Regions from separate parts of the Gottfriedia acidiceleris genome, predicted to be linked through region 3. Evidence: riboswitches for the same ligand, from Rfam matches in the RefSeq annotation. Region 3 holds a riboswitch; each other region holds the start of a gene.
What was found. A riboswitch is a leader RNA that binds a small molecule or an ion and turns the genes downstream of it on or off. The one in region 3 is predicted to bind thiamine pyrophosphate.
Positions count from the first base shown of each region.

Region 1: linked by a shared signal. The riboswitch ahead of MY490_RS05000 (ABC transporter substrate-binding protein) and the one ahead of thiD (bifunctional hydroxymethylpyrimidine kinase/phosphomethylpyrimidine kinase) in region 3 are both predicted to bind thiamine pyrophosphate.
Region 2: linked by a shared signal. The riboswitch ahead of thiC (phosphomethylpyrimidine synthase ThiC) and the one ahead of thiD (bifunctional hydroxymethylpyrimidine kinase/phosphomethylpyrimidine kinase) in region 3 are both predicted to bind thiamine pyrophosphate.

Region 1 is NZ_CP096034.1:1,057,417-1,063,527, reverse strand. It holds gene MY490_RS05015 (ABC transporter ATP-binding protein) at 1-72, opposite strand, end outside; gene MY490_RS05010 (ABC transporter permease) at 69-836, opposite strand; gene MY490_RS05005 (thiamine-binding protein) at 836-1,126, opposite strand; gene MY490_RS05000 (ABC transporter substrate-binding protein) at 1,139-2,131, opposite strand; TPP riboswitch at 2,220-2,329, opposite strand; gene racE (glutamate racemase) at 2,560-3,351, shown strand; gene MY490_RS04990 (RrF2 family transcriptional regulator) at 3,448-3,891, opposite strand; gene hmpA (NO-inducible flavohemoprotein) at 4,078-5,322, shown strand; gene MY490_RS04980 (GNAT family N-acetyltransferase) at 5,826-6,111, opposite strand, start outside.
Region 2 is NZ_CP096034.1:3,923,023-3,929,133, forward strand. It holds gene MY490_RS18550 (small acid-soluble spore protein H) at 201-380, shown strand; gene thiC (phosphomethylpyrimidine synthase ThiC) at 631-2,409, opposite strand; TPP riboswitch at 2,547-2,661, opposite strand; TPP riboswitch at 2,896-3,005, shown strand; gene MY490_RS18560 (thiamine phosphate synthase) at 3,093-3,707, shown strand; gene thiO (glycine oxidase ThiO) at 3,691-4,782, shown strand; gene thiS (sulfur carrier protein ThiS) at 4,809-5,012, shown strand; gene MY490_RS18575 (thiazole synthase) at 5,015-5,782, shown strand; gene MY490_RS18580 (ThiF family adenylyltransferase) at 5,779-6,111, shown strand, end outside.
Region 3 is NZ_CP096034.1:4,336,632-4,342,742, reverse strand. It holds gene MY490_RS20515 (FTR1 family iron permease) at 1-1,127, shown strand, start outside; gene MY490_RS20510 (DUF4363 family protein) at 1,117-1,491, shown strand; TPP riboswitch at 1,609-1,719, shown strand; gene thiD (bifunctional hydroxymethylpyrimidine kinase/phosphomethylpyrimidine kinase) at 1,854-2,660, shown strand; gene cytX (putative hydroxymethylpyrimidine transporter CytX) at 2,653-3,891, shown strand; gene thiM (hydroxyethylthiazole kinase) at 3,875-4,687, shown strand; gene thiE (thiamine phosphate synthase) at 4,678-5,313, shown strand; gene MY490_RS20485 (hypothetical protein) at 5,568-6,111, shown strand, end outside.

The DNA of each region.
Region 1 (6,111 bases), 1.4 Mb from region 3:
ATAAAGGGATATATTTTCTAATATTTGATGACCGCTATAACTCTTTGATAATTGTTCCACTTGTAATGTCATTTCCGTTTCCCCCCTTTAACTTTCCATTTAACAGTAAAACGTTCAATTACAACTATTAGGAAGAAGAAAAGCATACTTAAAAACATAATGATAAAGATTGAAACAAATACTCGATCTGTTCTAAATGAAGATGAAGCTAAAGTCATATAGACTCCAATTCCAGATTTCGCTCCTAGCCATTCAGAAATAACTGCTCCCATAACACTATAAGTCGCTGAAATCTTTAAGCCAGAAAAAATGGAAGGTAGAGAAAAAGGTAATTCAACTTTCCAAAAAATTTGTGATTTGGATGCTCCCGCCATTTTCATATAATTTAATAGTTCACTTGGTGTTTGTCGGAAACCATCCAACGCTGAAACTGTAACAGGGAAAAAACAAACAAGAGAAATAATGATTAATTTAGGTAAGACACCAAATCCAAACCAAATAATTAAAAGCGGTGCCAATACGATAATTGGTACATTTTGCGAAAGAATTAATAATGGGTAAAAAGCTTCCCTAACACCTGGAATTAAATGCAATAAAAATGCGATTAAAAATCCTAATAAACTACCAATTAACAAACCAATAATCGTTAATTGAATTGTAGAAGAAATATGAGGAAGTAGTGAATTAGTTGATTTCATTCCTTCTTTAAAGATTGCGATTGGTCCTGGTAATAACCAAGATTCAATTTTCCAAATTTTAATACTTAGCTGCCAGCAAATTAAAAAAAGCAGGATGACAACGGTTGGTTGCCATCCTTTTATATTTTTAAATTTCATTAACGGTACTTCTCCGTTAACACATCCATCGTAATACCTTGTGGTTGATAAAGTATTTTCATTTGAGTAATTACATTGTGGCAACCTATTTCAATCATTCTTTCATTCATTTTTTGAACAACCATTAATAATTGATTCAAGTCACCTTCCATAGTTGTTTCCAATGGTTGAACTTGATATTTTACACCTGATTCATCAATAATTTTAATTGCTTCATCAACTGCTGGAATAACATCCTCAATATTATTTGTTTTCGGTATAATTTGGACACTCATTAAAGTAGTTTGCATTTTTGCCCCTCCTTATTTCGCTGGTAAGAAATCATTCGTAAATGCTTCTTTTGGCTTAAAGTTTCCTTCTAATAATTTATTTTCAGCTAAGAAATCAGCATAGTTTTTCCAAACCGATAACTTTTGCTCACCCCAACGGTCTGCATCATCTTTATATTTAGATGCTAACCATTCTTGGCTTTTTTCCACTAATTTTTTATCTAAATCTGGATTATCCTTTATTAAAATCGATGCAGCTTCTTTTGGGTTATCAATCGCAAAATTATATCCTTTTGATGCAGCAGCCACAAACGCTTTTACTATTTTAGGGTTTTTACTAATCATTTTTTCATTCGTAGCTAAAACTGGAGTATAGTAATCTAGCTTTTTACTATAATCAGTTAAATAAATCATGTTTAATTTTTCTCCACGTAGCTCTGCTTCAATCCCTGTCCATCCTTGATAAATCCATGCAAAATCGATATCTCTTTTAACTGCTGTAAAGAAATCAGCATCACCCATATTAACGATATTTAACTTATTAACATTAGCATTTTCTTCTGACATAAGTGATTTTAAAATAGCCTTTTCAACTGGCGAACCCCATCCACCATATGTTTTTCCAACGAAATCTTTTGGAGACTTAATTTCTTTATTCACCGGTGATGCAAACCCAGAAGTATTATGTTGAATAATTGCTGCAATTGATACAATCGGTACATTTTGAACTCTTGCCTGTGTAATTGACTCTTGATAAGAAACACCAAAGTCTGCTTTACCTGATGCCACCAATTGGTCTGCACCTGTTTCTCCCGGGCTGATTATATCTACATCAAGTCCTTGTTCCTTAAAGTAACCTTTTTCCTTAGCAACAAATAGCCCAGTATGATTTGTATTTGGCGTCCAGTCTAGTACGACAGTCACCTTTTTTAATTGCTTTGTCTTTTTAGTAGTAGCAGTTTTGTTTTGACCACACCCGGTTAACATTAAACAAATAGCTACTAAAAATACTACTAGTTTTTTCATTATCTATAACTCCTTTTTGTTTTTGGTTTATACAAAAAGAAAACGTCCGGATACTAACCCGGACGTAAATGCGCTGTAAAAAACATATCTAAAAAGAGATACTGTTCCCTACGCTGGCATCACCCAGATCAGGTTCTAAGAGTCAACATCTTAAGGACGCTATCTCAGCCAGCAACACTGGCTCCTCCACATTTTTCTCATATATAAACTTTTCCTCATTAATATAACAGATAATGATTAAATTTACGAATTATTTTCAACTTATGTTTAAATGTTTTAATACTCTGTTAATAGGCGCACTGAACTATGAAATTTCAACAGTTTTAAAAAGAGAATAATAAACAAAAATATCATTTATTATAGTAAAATCTTAAATGAATAAAGAATATACTACATCAACAAATTATTAAGTAAAATGAGGGGATTTTTTGAATAAGCCAATCGGAGTCATTGACTCAGGTGTTGGGGGCTTAACAGTTGCCAAACAAATTATAAGACAATTACCTAAAGAGGACATTTTATACTTAGGCGATACTGCAAGATGTCCATACGGATCAAGACCATATACCGAAATCAGGGAATTCACTTGGGAAATGACTAATTTTCTATTGGAAAAAGATATAAAAATGTTAGTCATCGCCTGTAATACAGCAACCTCAGTAGTCTTAAATGAAATGCGAGAAAAACTTCAAATTCCAGTCATTGGAGTTGTCCGCCCAGGTGCTAGAGCAGCAATAAAATTAACACAAAATGACCAAATCGGTGTCATAGGAACGAATGCTACTATTAATAGTAAAGCATATCATTCTGCACTAAAGCGGATTAATGACAAAGTTATCATTGAAGGTTTGGCATGCCCAGAGTTTGCTGGAATTGTTGAAAATGGGGACTACAATAAACCTGAAATATTTGAGATTGTTAAACACACTCTTGCACCTCTTATTAATTCAAATATTGATACACTCATACTAGGGTGCACGCATTACCCATTACTCGGTCCAATCATCCAAAAAGTGATGGGACCATCAATTCATCTTATTAGCTCTGGTGATGAAACAGCTTTAGAAGTAAGTGCAATTCTAGATCAACAAAATTTATTATCTAACTCTGATATCACTTCACATGAATTTTTTACAACTGGGGATCCAACCATTTTTAGTAAAATAGCTTCATCCTTATTCCAAGAACCAATGGAAAACGTAAAGTATATTAAACTATAAAGGTCAATAGACCGCATTAAATGAAGAAACCAACAAAGTAAACCTTTGTTGGTTTTTGTCATTTTAAATTACGAACGCTCTTCTATTTCATACTATTTATTCTTTTGTATTATTTGAAAAATAATCTTTAAGCATCGCATTGTTCTTTACAATATCATCTAATGTATATTGATCTAAAACTTGTAAAAATTGTTCCAATGCATTATTAAATATATGTTTTAAAGAACAAACAGGTGTAATAACACAAGTATTACCGTGTTCAAAACATTCCACAATATTAAAGTCTTCTTCAGTTTTGCGAATTATTTCACCGATATTTATTTCTGATGGCAATTTAGCTAATCGGATTCCACCGTTTCTGCCACGGATTGTTTCGATGTAACCCATCTTTCCTAAATTATAAATTATTTTCATTAAATGATTTTTAGAAATATCATAAGCTTCAGCGATGTCTTTAATATTAACTAATTTTTCACTAGGCTCAGAGCTAAGAAATATTAGTACACGAAGAGAGTAATCCGAATAAGTTGTTAAACGCATAACTTGTCCTCACTGTTTTATTTAAGATTAATCATAGCATAATTGTGAACTTTTTTTAAACTTTAATGTATTTTTACGAAAAAATCCACAAAAGATGTATTCTACATATTGCTTTAAATAAATTCTAGGTCTAAGATAAAGATGTATTTAAAATACTACTTTAAAACATGATTAGGGGGATTTATCATGCTATCTCAAAAAACAATTGATATTATTAAGTCAACAGTTCCAGTCTTAGAAGTAAAGGGTACAGAAATCACTAAAGTATTCTATAAAAATTTATTTACTAATCATCCTGAACTATTAAATGTATTTAATCACACAAATCAACAACAAGGTAGACAACAAACTGCTCTTGCAAATACTGTTTTAGCTGCTGCACAGAACATTGATAAACTAGCAACAATTATTCCTGTTGTAAAACAAATTGCGCAAAAACACCGCAGTCTTCAAGTAAAACCAGAGCACTATCCAATCGTAGGGCAACATTTACTAGGGGCAATTAAAGAAGTACTTGGTGATGCTGCAACTGATGAAATACTAGGTGCTTGGGCGGAAGCATATGGAGTTATTGCACAAGTATTTATCGATATCGAAAAAGAAATGTATGAGGAAGCATCTTCACAAGAAGGTGGATGGTCTGAATTTAAAGAGTTTAAAGTCATTGAAAAAGTTAATGAAAGCGATGTAATTACTTCATTCTACTTAGTTCCTAAAGATGGTTCTTCAGTTCCTACTTTCTTACCTGGTCAATATATTACTGTTCGCTCACAAATTCCTGGTGAAGAATATTTATCAAACAGACAATATAGTTTATCTGATGCACCAGGTAAAAATTATTTTAGAATTTCAGTAAAAAGAGAAGCTGAAGAAAATAAACCACTTGGTAAATTCTCAAACTACCTACACAATCAAGTAAATGTTGGTGATACATTGGAAATTACTGCTCCAGCAGGTGAATTTACTATAAATACTGAAATTGATTCAGATGTTGTTTTCTTAAGTGGTGGTGTTGGAATTACACCATTAATCAGTATGGCTAAGTCAATTGCAAGTAATCAACCAACTCGTCAAGTCAGCTTCATAAGCGCTTCAAGAAACGGTAAATTACAAGCATTTGAAAACGAACTAAACCAATTAAAAGAGCTCTTAACAAATTACAATTTATCATTTGTTTATGAAAATCCTTCTGAGGAAGATCTTCAAAATAACAACTTTAAAAAGCAAGGTTATATTGATGCAGAATGGTTAAATAGCAATGTTAAATCAGATAATGCAGATTATTACGTATGTGGACCAGTACCGTTTTTAAAAGCAATTATAACTAGCTTAAAAGAATTAGGCATTAAAGATACACAAATTCACTACGAATTCTTCGGACCAGCAATGAATTTAGACACTGAACCTAAAAGCCCTGTACATCATGATTAATATTAAAAAGGATGCTCAATTTAGAGCATCCTTTTCACATTGTTGAAAAAAACTCTTGCCAATAAATTTCCATATTTTCGTAAAAGGAGTTTAGTGATGTTTATTAAAAAAAATTTACTAGAGTTTATTGGTATATTAAAATTGTTGAAACACTTAAACATTTAAAATCATTATTAAAATATGAATTTTAACATCTATAATGTTCCACTTAATGGGTTGCCCCATTAAGTACACATCTCTTCTTATTTCTGTTCTAATAATACAGCCACTCTTTTTAAAACTGTCGGTATTGTAAAGCTACCAAAAATTGCGATTAGGTCACTTGAGTAGTATTTTTTTAGAGTGCCATATACTAAGCCACTTATCATAAGATCGTACAAAAAGAATCGACCAAAATCACGTTTAGTTATGACCATAAAGATGATAGATGCATTTCTTGTTGTAAGAATAAGCCCACCTTCTTCTAGAAAAATTAATCATTCTAATCAATGCAAATCACAAATTTATTTTTTGTCTAACATCCAATAATACTTTTCAATTTCTTCTTTTACTTTTATCATGCCAATTTTCTCTAAAACTCTAATAGAGGCATGATTATAAATAGAACAAATAGCGGATATTCTTGTAACATGATTTTGCTTTAATCCCCACTCACAAAAAGCGCTACCCATTTCAGTTGCATATCCTTTACCTTGATAACTAGGTGCAATACTATACCCTATCTCCATTATCCCAGTTTCATCAGGACCACCTTTAAATCCCATGTCCCCAATAATTACTCGATCTTTT
Region 2 (6,111 bases), 410 kb from region 3:
TATACAGTTAAACTTATTAAGTTCATATTACCGGAAAGAATGAAAATTAATATGCATAAATAGACAAAATAAAACAGAAGGAAGAATAAAAAATTTTAAATATATGGCATGTTTTTTAAGATAAATTTTAAATGAATACCCAATCACACCACGGTTAATAATATGTTAGGTTTCTATTTTTAGTTTAGAGGAGGTTATGTATGAATAAGCAACGAGCTCAAGAAATTGCTTCTTCTGCTGTAATGGCTAATGTTACATATAATGGAGTGCCAATTTATATTCAACATGTTGATGAAGCAAATGAAACTGCTAGAATCTATCCGCTAGGTCAACCAGATCGAGAGGAAGATGTTTCAATCAATAGTTTGTCAGAACATTAATTCTTGAATAACAAAAAACAAACCTCTTAGTTTTTGAGGTTTGTTTTCGTATTGTTTCTCCAGATTACCAACATAAGCTTTCAATTAAACTGCATTTAAGGCATTCTTGTATCGTATCTTTTTTCTGGAAATCGTGTACACAGTTTTTTTGAATTGTGCTCAATTCGATCTTTAACTGATTCATATTTCTTTCTAAATACTTTATTTCTTTTATGATTTCTTCTACCCTATTCATATAAGGCTCACACCCTTATTGATAGATTTCTCCGCCTTGTTTTCTAAATTCAAGTGCTTTTTCTTTCATGCCTTCTTCGATGATTGAATCATTCTGAAGTTCTTCTTGTTTAACTAAATCTCGAATATCTTGAGAGATTCTCATACTACAGAATTTTGGACCACACATTGAACAAAAATGTGCTGTTTTAGCTCCTTCAGCAGGTAATGTTTCGTCGTGATATTCAATTGCTCTTTCAGGATCTAGGGAAAGGTTAAACTGATCACGCCATCTAAATTCAAATCTTGCTTTTGAAAGTGCGTCATCTCTTTTTTGTGCACCAGGGTGTCCTTTTGCTAAGTCAGCTGCATGTGCTGCTATTTTGTATGTAATAACACCTACTCTTACATCTTCCTTATTTGGAAGGCCTAAATGCTCTTTCGGAGTTACATAACAAAGCATTGCAGTACCAAACCAACCAATCATTGCTGCACCGATCGCTGATGTAATGTGATCGTAGCCAGGCGCGATATCAGTCGTTAACGGTCCTAATGTATAAAACGGTGCTTCCTGACAAATTTCTAATTGTTTATCCATATTTTCTTTAATTAAGTGCATCGGTACATGTCCCGGTCCTTCAATCATAACTTGAACATCGTGTTTCCATGCAATTTTCGTTAACTCACCTAGTGTTTCTAACTCAGAAAACTGTGCTTCGTCATTTGCATCGGCGATTGAGCCTGGTCTCAGTCCATCTCCTAAAGAGAATGTTACGTCATAACGCTTCATAATTTCACAAATTTCTTCAAAATGAGTATATAAAAAATTCTCTTTATGATGAGCTAAACACCACTGAGCCATAATAGACCCTCCACGAGATACAATTCCAGTCACTCGTTTTGCAGTTAATGGGATATAGCGTAATAACACACCCGCGTGAATCGTAAAATAGTCTACCCCTTGTTCAGCTTGCTCAATTAGAGTATCTCTAAACACTTCCCAGCTTAAATCTTCAGCAATTCCATTGACCTTTTCAAGCGCCTGATAAATCGGAACTGTCCCTACTGGTACCGGTGAGTTTCGGATAATCCATTCACGTGTTGTATGAATATTCTTCCCGGTTGAAAGATCCATCATCGTATCTGCTCCCCAACGAGTAGCCCATGTCATTTTTTCTACTTCTTCTTCAATTGAGGACGTGACGGCTGAATTACCTATATTGGCGTTTATTTTCACATGAAAATTACGTCCGATGATCATTGGCTCACTTTCAGGGTGATTAATATTCGATGGAATGACAGCCCTTCCTTTTGCAACTTCATCACGAACAAATTCAGCTGAAACATTCTCTCGAATCGCAATAAATTCCATTTCAGGTGTTATAATCCCTTTACGAGCATAATGCATTTGAGTAATATTTCCATTATCCTTTGCACGTAACGGTTTTCTTTTTAACCCTTTAAACACCTCAACATTATGTTGATCTGACTCTTTTCTATATCCATTATCTTCAGGCTTTATTTCACGCCCTTCATACTCTTCAACATCATTTCGTTCGATTACCCAGTTTTGTCTAATCGCCTTAAGTCCCATTCGAATATCAACTGAGCTAGCTGAATCTGTGTAAGGTCCGCTAGTGTCGTAAACTCTTACTGGAGCATTCTCTTCTTCGCCAAAAGTGCCAGTTGTTGGACTTAATTGAATCTCACGCATTGGCACCTTAATGTCAGGTCTAGACCCTTCAACATACACCTTCTTACTCCCTGAAAAACTAGACATGATGGAAAAATTCATTTCATTTACAGAATTGTTCATTTGATTTCATTCCCCTTTTTAATTAGTTTAAAAAGGACGAAATCCAATTCATTTAAAGCATGAAAAAAAGCCGAAATCTTATTTTTAAGACCCGGCTAAGTGTTAGCAAAACTACATTAACAATTATGAAATCATTAATGAGAAATTTCTAACTTCCCCACGCTGGTATGAACCAGATCAGGTCCTGAGGGTTAAGAAACTTATTCGCGTTTCTCTCTCAGCCCAACTAATTGGACACCCCTAGTCAATCTATTAAATTGTTCAAACTAAATATAAACCCACAAATTTAAAATGTAAATGTTTTTATTCCCCTAAATTTTTACAGAAATTCCAAATTAAAAAAATTATTGGTTTTTTTATCCCCTAAAAATACTTGATTTCACTATATCTCAAGCCCAATTTCTAGTAAATAATTAGACTAGTAAAAATAAATTTAGTATTGAATATTATTTTTTATATGCTATGCTAAGATTAATTTTCATACATATTCATCACTAGGGGATCCCTTGATAAGGGCTGAGAATAAAGTAGTTACTTTTAAACCCTCAAAACCTGAACAGGCTAGTACCTGCGTAGGAAAGTGGCGCATTTTATACTTTTTCACGTGCGATGTAACCACTTTCTTTTTTTAGGAAAGTGGTTTTTTTGTTGAAAAAATTTTCATAGTGAAAGAGGCTGGGAAAATGGAACTTATTGCAATTACAGATGATCAGCACTCAGTCGAAGTACTTGCTACAAAAATAATTCAAATAATCGATGCTGTCGACTATGTACATATTCGCGAAAAATCGAAAACGGCAATCGAGCTACTATCACTTTTAAATCTACTAAAAATAAACAAAGTAGATATGAAAAAAATTGTTTTAAATGATCGATTAGATATAGCTATTTTCTCTAACCTATCAAATATTCACTTGCCAGGACATGGTCTACCACTTGTTGATGTAAAAGAATATTTTCCTAATTTACGAGTAGGAAAGTCAGTTCACTCACTTACTGAAGCAATACAGGCAGAAAATGATAAAGCTGACTATATTATGTATGGTCATTGTTTTGAAACAGAGTGTAAAAATGGATTAACACCTAATGGAATTGAACTAATTCCAGAAATGAAAAAAACGTTAACTATACCAATCTATGCAGTCGGGGGAATATTACCTGAACATATCCACGTTCTAAAAGAGAACAAAATTGATGGTATAGCTGTAATGTCTGGCATATTTTCTGCCCGAAATCCCCTAGAAGCTGCGCTGCAATATTTTGAAAGGTGCAAATTCGCTTATGAACAAGAAATTTGATGTTGTAGTAATTGGTGGTGGAATAATAGGTTGTTCCATTTCTTATTATCTAGCAAAAGAAAACATTCATGTCGCAGTTCTTGAAGGACAGCAGGTTGGTCAGAAAACAACTAAGGCAGCTGCTGGAATGCTTGGCGCGCATTCCGAATGGGATCATTCCGAGTCATTTTTTTCTTTTGCTAGAAACAGTCAATTAACTTATTTTCACCTTCAGGAAGAATTAAAAGAATTATGTGGAATTGATATTGAACTTAAAAAAGGTGGCATTTTCAAACTAGCTTATACAGATTTAGAAAAAAAACAATTAACTCCCCTACTCACTCAAACTTCATCACTTTGGTCTAACCAGGAGGAGCTAAAAAAACAGATACCTGGCATCCATCCAAACATAATTGGAGCAGCTTATATTGAAGACGACGTGAATGTGTTGCCTGTTTCTGTCTGTAACGCGTTTTGCAAAGCTGCTCAAATTTTAGGTGCATCTATTTTTGAATATACACATGTATTTCAGATTCAAAAAATTGATTCACATTATTTAGTTAAAACAACAAATGGCGATTTTGAAGCAAAAACCATTGTAGTTGCAAGTGGCGTTTGGAGTAATTCATTGTTTGGACAGCTTGGATTACATCACGAAATTATTCCCGTTAAAGGTGAATGCATCTCAGTCAAAAGTGAAAAAGTTGCATTAAAGCATACTCTCTTCCATGAACAAAATTATATTGTTCCAAGGAATGACGGCCGCCTTGTTATCGGAGCTACGATGATTGATAACGAATGGAATGAGAACCCTAGCTTAAAAGGGATTGAGTCATTAATAAAAAGCGCTAAAAAAATGCTTCCCGAAATTGAAGACATGAAAATTGATTCATTTTGGGCAGGATTACGACCGCGAACTCTCGACTATAACCCTTTTATTGGAACTCATCCAGAAGAAGATCAAATCTTATTTGCGACCGGCCATTTTCGAAATGGGATATTGCTTGCACCAGCAACTGGAAAATTAATTCGAGATTTGATCCTTAAACGGGAAGTCGATCGTAACTGGATTGAAGCATTTAAAATCAATCGTTAATTTTAAGCCTTTGGAGGTGTAAGCAGTTGGAAATAAGGTTAAACGGAAAGAATATCGATATTTCGAGCAAAAACTATACAATTCAGGATCTGCTTAATGAATATCAATTAGAAAATCGAATTGTTATTGTCGAAGTTAATAAAGAAATTATTTACAAGGAACAGTATTCGATAACTCATCTCTCTAACGGAGATTCTGTAGAATTAATACATTTTGTAGGTGGTGGCTAATCATGTTAAAAGTAGGAAATCATACGTTTCATTCAAGATTATTATTAGGAACAGGAAAATACCCTTCATTTGAAGTCCAGAAAGAAGCTGTTGAAGTATCGGAAGCCGATATCCTAACTTTTGCTGTTAGAAGAATGAATATTTTTGAGGAATCTCAGCCAAATTTTCTTGAACAATTAGATCTAACGAAATATAAATTATTGCCGAATACAGCTGGTGCAAAAACTGCTGAAGAGGCAGTTAGAATAGCAAGATTGGCAAAAGCGTCAGGCTTGTGCGATATGATCAAGGTAGAAGTAATTGGGTGTGATAAATCATTATTACCCGATCCAATTGAAACATTGAAGGCATCAGAAATGTTATTAAACGAAGGCTTTATTGTATTACCTTATATTTCCGATGATGTTGTGCTAGCAAGAAGACTAGAAGAACTTGGTGTACATGCGATTATGCCAGGTGCATCTCCAATCGGTTCCGGAAAAGGAATTATTAATCCATTAAATCTTAAATTCATCATTGAGCAAACGAATGTACCTGTTATAGTAGATGCCGGAATCGGGTCACCAAAGGATGCAGCTTTTGCAATGGAGCTAGGTGCTGATGGAGTTCTTTTAAATACTGCGGTTTCTAATGCGAAAGATCCTGTAAAAATGGCAGTTGCAATGAAGCTTGCTATTGAAGCAGGAAGGCTTGGTTATGAGGCTGGAAGAATTGAAGAAAAAAATTATGGTGTAGCTAGTAGCCCAATCACAGGGTTGGTGAATTCTTGACAAACCGTTATGCAAAACAAGAATTATTTTTAGGAAGAGATCGTCAATTAAACTTACAAAAAGCCAGTGCTATTATTATTGGTGTTGGTGCACTAGGCTCATCAATAGCAGAAATGCTTGTAAGAGCAGGCATTGGAAATATAACAATTGTTGATCGTGATTACGTTGAATGGACTAATTTACAAAGGCAATCTCTTTATACTGAAGAAGATGCTAGAAATAAACTACCTAAAGTAATTGCAGCTAAAAATCGACTTCAACAAATTAATAGTGAAGTATTGATTACTAGTTTAATAAAAGATATTACTAGTCTTAATATTGAAGAGTTG
Region 3 (6,111 bases):
GTTCGAAATTAGATTCAAAAAGTACAGGTAGTGTAGAAGATTTAATCGAAATATTAAACAAAGCTTTAGCAGATTTAAAAGATAATAATGTATCAGGAGCAACTTCAGAGATCGATCAATTTAGAAAATCTTGGATCAATATTGAAGGTGTTGTATTAACACAATCTCAAACAGTGTACACTGACGCTGAAAGAGACATGGTTACATCTTATGCAATGCTAACTGCTAAGACACCTGATGTGAAAGCGGCTACGAAAACAATTACAGATATGCGTAATTATCTATTACCATTAGCGTCTAAAACTAGTTATACAATGTTAGATGCTATAACAATTTTACTTAGAGAAGGCTTAGAAGCATTACTAGTAGTTGTAGCATTACTAGGTTTTATTAAAAAGTCTGGACAAGAAAAGAAAAGTAAGTGGATCTGGTTTGGTGTTGGTGCTGGATTAGGTGTCAGTATCATACTAGGTGTTATTGTAAACATTTTATTCTCAGCAGGTGCATTTGGAAGTAATAACTTCTTAATCGCGGGCTGGACTGGAGTATTTGCTGCTGTCATGCTCTTATATATGAGTTATTGGTTACATAGCAAATCGAATACGAAGCAATGGCAACAATATATAAAAACTAAGAGTGATAAAGCATTAAATACAGGTAGTTTATTATCTTTATCAATTCTTGCGTTTTTAGCAGTTTTCCGTGAGGGAACTGAAACTGTATTATTCTTTATTGGAATGGCCTCTTCAATTAAACTATCAACTTTATTAATAGGGATTGGCTTAGGATTTGCAATTTTAGCAATACTGAGCTACTTAATCTTAAAGGTTGGCCTAAAAATTCCAATGAGACCGTTTTTCCTTGTCTCAAGTATATTAATGTTTTATTTATGCTTTAAATTTGCCGGCATGGGTATTCATGGTTTACAACTTTCTGGATTACTTCCAGCAACCCAGGCTCCTATTCCTACAATTGATTTCTTTGCAATTTATTCAACTTGGGAGAGCTTTATACCCCAAATGATTTTATTGCTAATAGCTTGTATTACCGTTATTTATTATAGATTCTCAAATAAAAAAAATAAAAAAAGTGCTGGAAATTCAGGGGGAACTAAAAATGTTATCTAATAAAAAACTTATCGCAGCAATGGCTTTGGGACTATCTTTAACTTTATCTGCATGTGGTACGAAAACAGACGATGCAATTAAAACTGGTTCTGATGATATGATCAAAACGATTTCAGAATTAAAAACACAAATCTCAAATAATGATGAAGCAAAGGCAAAAGATAGCGGAGAAGCCCTTGAAAAGTCATGGGAAAAATTTGAAGACTCGGTAAAAGATAAAGACAAAGCACTTTATGAAAAAGTTGAAACGCCACTTCATATTATTGAAGCAGGAGTAAAGGTATCTCCATTGAATGCAGATACACTTAACCAAGCTGGTGACGAATTAGAAAGTGTATTAAAAGAAGTTAAAGATTTAAAATAATAAATTGATAGCCTCTCATCTAGTACGATGAGAGGTTATTCTTAATAATTCCAATCTAAATACTTGAATATATTAGAAGGATTCATTATGATGAAAAAGTAATCAACATAAATAATTGAATAGTACTAGGGGTGCCGTAAATGTTCGGCTGAGATTAGGACACATAAGTCTTTGACCCTTTAACCTGATCTGGATAATGCCAGCGTAGGAAAGTGAACGGTAGAATACATATTTGTATTCTTAACATTGATTTGTTCGAGCACAAGTCCTTATGGGATTTGTGCTTTTTTGTATTTAAAATCAAGTTTCATCTTCTATCTGTAAGATCAAAGAGTTCTATTCATGGAATAGGGGGAAGAGAATTGAAGAAAGTATTAACCATAGCAGGCTCAGATTCAAGTGGTGGTGCAGGTATTCAAGCGGATTTAAAGACGTTTTCAGCTCATCAGGTTTTTGGTATGAGTGTAATTACAGCAGTAACAGCTCAAAATACGCAAGGGGTGTTTGCAGTACAAGATATGACACCAGAGATTATTGCTAATCAGATAGATGCAATTTTTACTGATATTGAAGTCGATGCTGTAAAAATTGGAATGGTATCTCAAATAAAGACGATTAAAGTAATTGCTGAGAAACTAAAGCAATATAAACCAAAGCAAATCGTAGTTGATCCAGTTATGGTTTCAAAAAGCGGATTTGACTTATTAAGTCCAGATGCAAAGGAGGCTTTAATTCAAGAGTTGATTCCGTTAGCAACTGTTATTACGCCAAATCTTCCTGAAGCAGAAGTTATTACTGGAAGAAAAATTACAACGATTGAAGAGATGAAAGAAGCTGCTATTCAAATTCATTCATTAGGTGCTAAAAACGTCCTTGTAAAAGGTGGTCATCTGGAGGGTGAAGCTACCGATATTTGTTTTAATGGCGAGGAATTTACAAGCTTTAATAGCGTTAGAATTAATACAATTCATACCCACGGTACTGGTTGTACTTTATCTTCAGCCATTACATCTAATTTAGCAAACGAACTTGAGGTAAATGAGGCAATACGAGAAGCTAAAAATTATATAACATTAGCAATCCAACATTCCTTTTCAATTGGTAAAGGGGTAGGTCCTGTACATCATTTCTACTCATTGTATGAAAAGGCAGGAGTTCTATATGTCTAATCAAAATGCAAAAATGACGAAGTGGAACTTTACAACACTTTGGTTTGGAGCGGCAGTTTCTGTAGCAGAAATTATGACTGGTGCCCTAGTAGCACCACTAGGTTTTAAGAAAGGTTTGACGGCCATTTTAGTAGGGCATTTACTTGGAACATTACTGCTTATTTTAGGCGGTGTCATTGGTTCTCAGCAAAGATTGTCAGCCATGGAATCTACAAAAATTTCATTTGGTAGCTATGGTAGCTATTTGTTTTCAATTTTAAATGTTTTACAGTTACTAGGCTGGACAGCAATTATGATTTTAACAGGAGCTCGTTCAATCAATTTAGTTGCAATAAAAGATTATCGGTTTGACCATCTATGGGTTTGGTGTTTAGTAATTGGAGTATTAATCGCGATCTGGTTGTACTTTGGACAAAATGCTTCAAAAAAACTAAATAGTTTAGCCGTTTGTTTATTATTTGTTTTAACAATTGTACTTTGTTTTGTCATTTTTAAAAGTGATAAAATCCTAACTCAACCAAGCACTTCTGGGTTATCTTTTGGTAAAGCCGTTGAAATATCGGTAATTATGCCATTATCGTGGATTCCATTAATTAGTGATTATACTCGATTTGCGAAGTCAACAAAGGATGGTGCAATTGGTAGTTTTATAGGTTATATGTTTGGTAGCTCTTGGATGTATATTATTGGATTAGGCGCAGCATTAGCATTTAATCAAATAGACCCGGTTGCTGTTTTAATGAGTGCAAATCTAGGATTATTTGCAGTTGGAATCGTCGTCTTAGCGACTGTTACAACGACTTTCATGGATGCTTACTCTGCCGGAATATCAGTTACAACCATTTTTCCAAAGCTAAATGGAAAACATATCGCACTTATCGTTACAGCGATTGGAACATTATTGGCTGTTATTTTCCCTATTGAGAAGTATGAAGGGTTTTTATATACAATTGGTTCTTTTTTTGCACCGTTATATGCAATTTTATTAACGGACTATTTTATTCTAAAAAGAACAAGTATAAGTAAAGCGTTGAAGATTGATTGGGTCGCGTTTATTACATGGATTTTAGGCGTTTTTATTTATCGTAAGTTTGTACAATTAGACTTCTTCCTTGGAGCTACTGTTCCAAGTATGATTTTAATTTGTGTCATTTATATAGTTGTTCAGCATGTTATTAATAAGCTTGTTCCAAAGCAAATTGGGGGAGAAAAAAATGTTAACTATGAATGAAATGAGTCAAATTCTTGAAAGTGTAAAAGAGAAAAAGCCTTTAGTTCATCATATTACAAATTATGTAACTGTAAATGACTGTGCAAATATGGTGTTAGCTCTAGGTGGATCACCAGTTATGGCAGATGATTTAGCCGAAGTAGAAGAAATGGTATCTTTTGCATCAGCTCTTGTTATTAATATTGGAACATTAAATGAAAGAACTATTCAATCAATGGTTAAAGCTGGTAAAAAGGCTAATCAATTAGGTGTACCAGTTATATTAGATCCTGTTGGTGTAGGAGCAACAACTCTACGTACAGAAACAACTGCTAAATTATTGAAAGAAGTACGTTTTGCAGTAGTTCGTGGAAATATGTCAGAAATTAAAATGATTGCAGGTTTAAATGTTCAAATTAAAGGTGTTGATTCTGTGGCTGGAGAAGAGGACGGCGTTGATATTGCGAAATCTCTATCAGCGAAATTAGGCTCAGTAGTTGCAATTACAGGTGCGGTAGATATTATTGCAGAACAAGACCGAGTATGTACCATTTCAAATGGAGATAAAATGCTAGCTGATGTAACTGGAACTGGATGTATGAGTACATCATTAATTGGAACTTATGCTGGTGCAACGACTGATTATTTCCTTGCAGCTGTTTCCGGTATTACTACAATGGGCATATGTGGAGAGCTTGCTAAGGCTCGCCTAACTGAAGGGCAAGGAATCGGTACATTTAAAGTAAACTTATTTGATGAGGTATCTAAAGCTTCTGTTGATACACTTCTAACAGGAGGGAAAATCGAATGGCTATAACAAAAAGTAAAATAGATTATAAGCTTTATTTAGTAACGGATCGAGATGTATTAGGATCAAGGGATTTAATTCAATCTGTTGAGGAAGCAATTAAAGGTGGAACAACAATCGTACAAATAAGAGAAAAAAATTGTAGTAGTCTAGATTTTTACAAAATTGCTACGCAAGTAAAAGAAGTCACTTCAAAATATAATGTTCCATTGATTATTAATGACCGTTTAGATATCGCTTTGGCGATTAAAGCAGATGGCTTACATATTGGACAAGAAGACTTACCTTTAACCGTAGCTAGAAAGATTGTTGGAGAAGACATGGTCATTGGCGTTTCTGCTACAACATTAGAAGAAGCAATGCTTGCACAGGAACAAGGTGCAGATTATGTGGGAATTGGCTCGGTATACCCAACAAGTACAAAATTGGATGCAAAATATATAACGCTAGACGAATTACAAAACATACGCAAAACAATAAAAATTCCAATCGTAGGTATCGGTGGTATTAATGAAGAAAATGTTTCAGAATTAATCGAAACAAATATTGATGGTGTTGCGGTTGTTTCTGCGATATTAGGGAAAGAAGATATTAAATCGGCTGCTAAACATTTGAGTATGTTAGTTAATAAATAATAAATAAGTAATGGGGCGTCTATTACATCGTTATTTGATGGATTGATGCCCTTTTTTGTATATCTAATAGTTCAGTACGTTTTAAAGTACTCATTTAAACGAAGTAATAATCAGTTGTATTCTAAATTTTCCTTAGCTAATGTAAATAATCGTATAGATCTGTTTGTTTAAATAACATATGTAAGAAATTATCCAAAACTTTTTGTTAAATATTACTAAAGCATACCGAAATAAATGTAAAAGGAGGTGATTAAATGAAACAGATTAAGAAAAAAACAGTTGGTTTAATTTTGTCATGTGGAATCTTTTTTATTACATTCGGCTCAATATCTGCTTTGGCAGCACATACTCCTTCAAATAGTCGCCCTAGTGTTACGTATGGATCGACTAGTGAATTTGGCAGTTTTGAATTTTTTGGTCCTTGGAAAGAAAAAAAGTGGAATTATTATTCCTATGCATATAAATATCATGGGTGGGATAAAGATGCATTTGAAGCAATAAATACACAAGCAAAAGTAACATTGTCTACTAGTTCAAATTCGACTTATACACTTTCTGGTTCTACTGAGTTTGGAATTAAAAAAATTGCAGAAGCAAATCTAGGTGGCACATTTGGTAAGAGTTGGGGAAAAACATCAACTGTAGAATTTAATTCACAAAAAGGTTATATCTATGAATTATGGAGAGCCAATAAAATTAAGTTAGAAAAATACAAATACACATACAAACCTTTACTTGGCTCAAAAAAGACTTTATACAGTAGTGCAAAAGATAGTGATGGAACATATAAATGGTTTT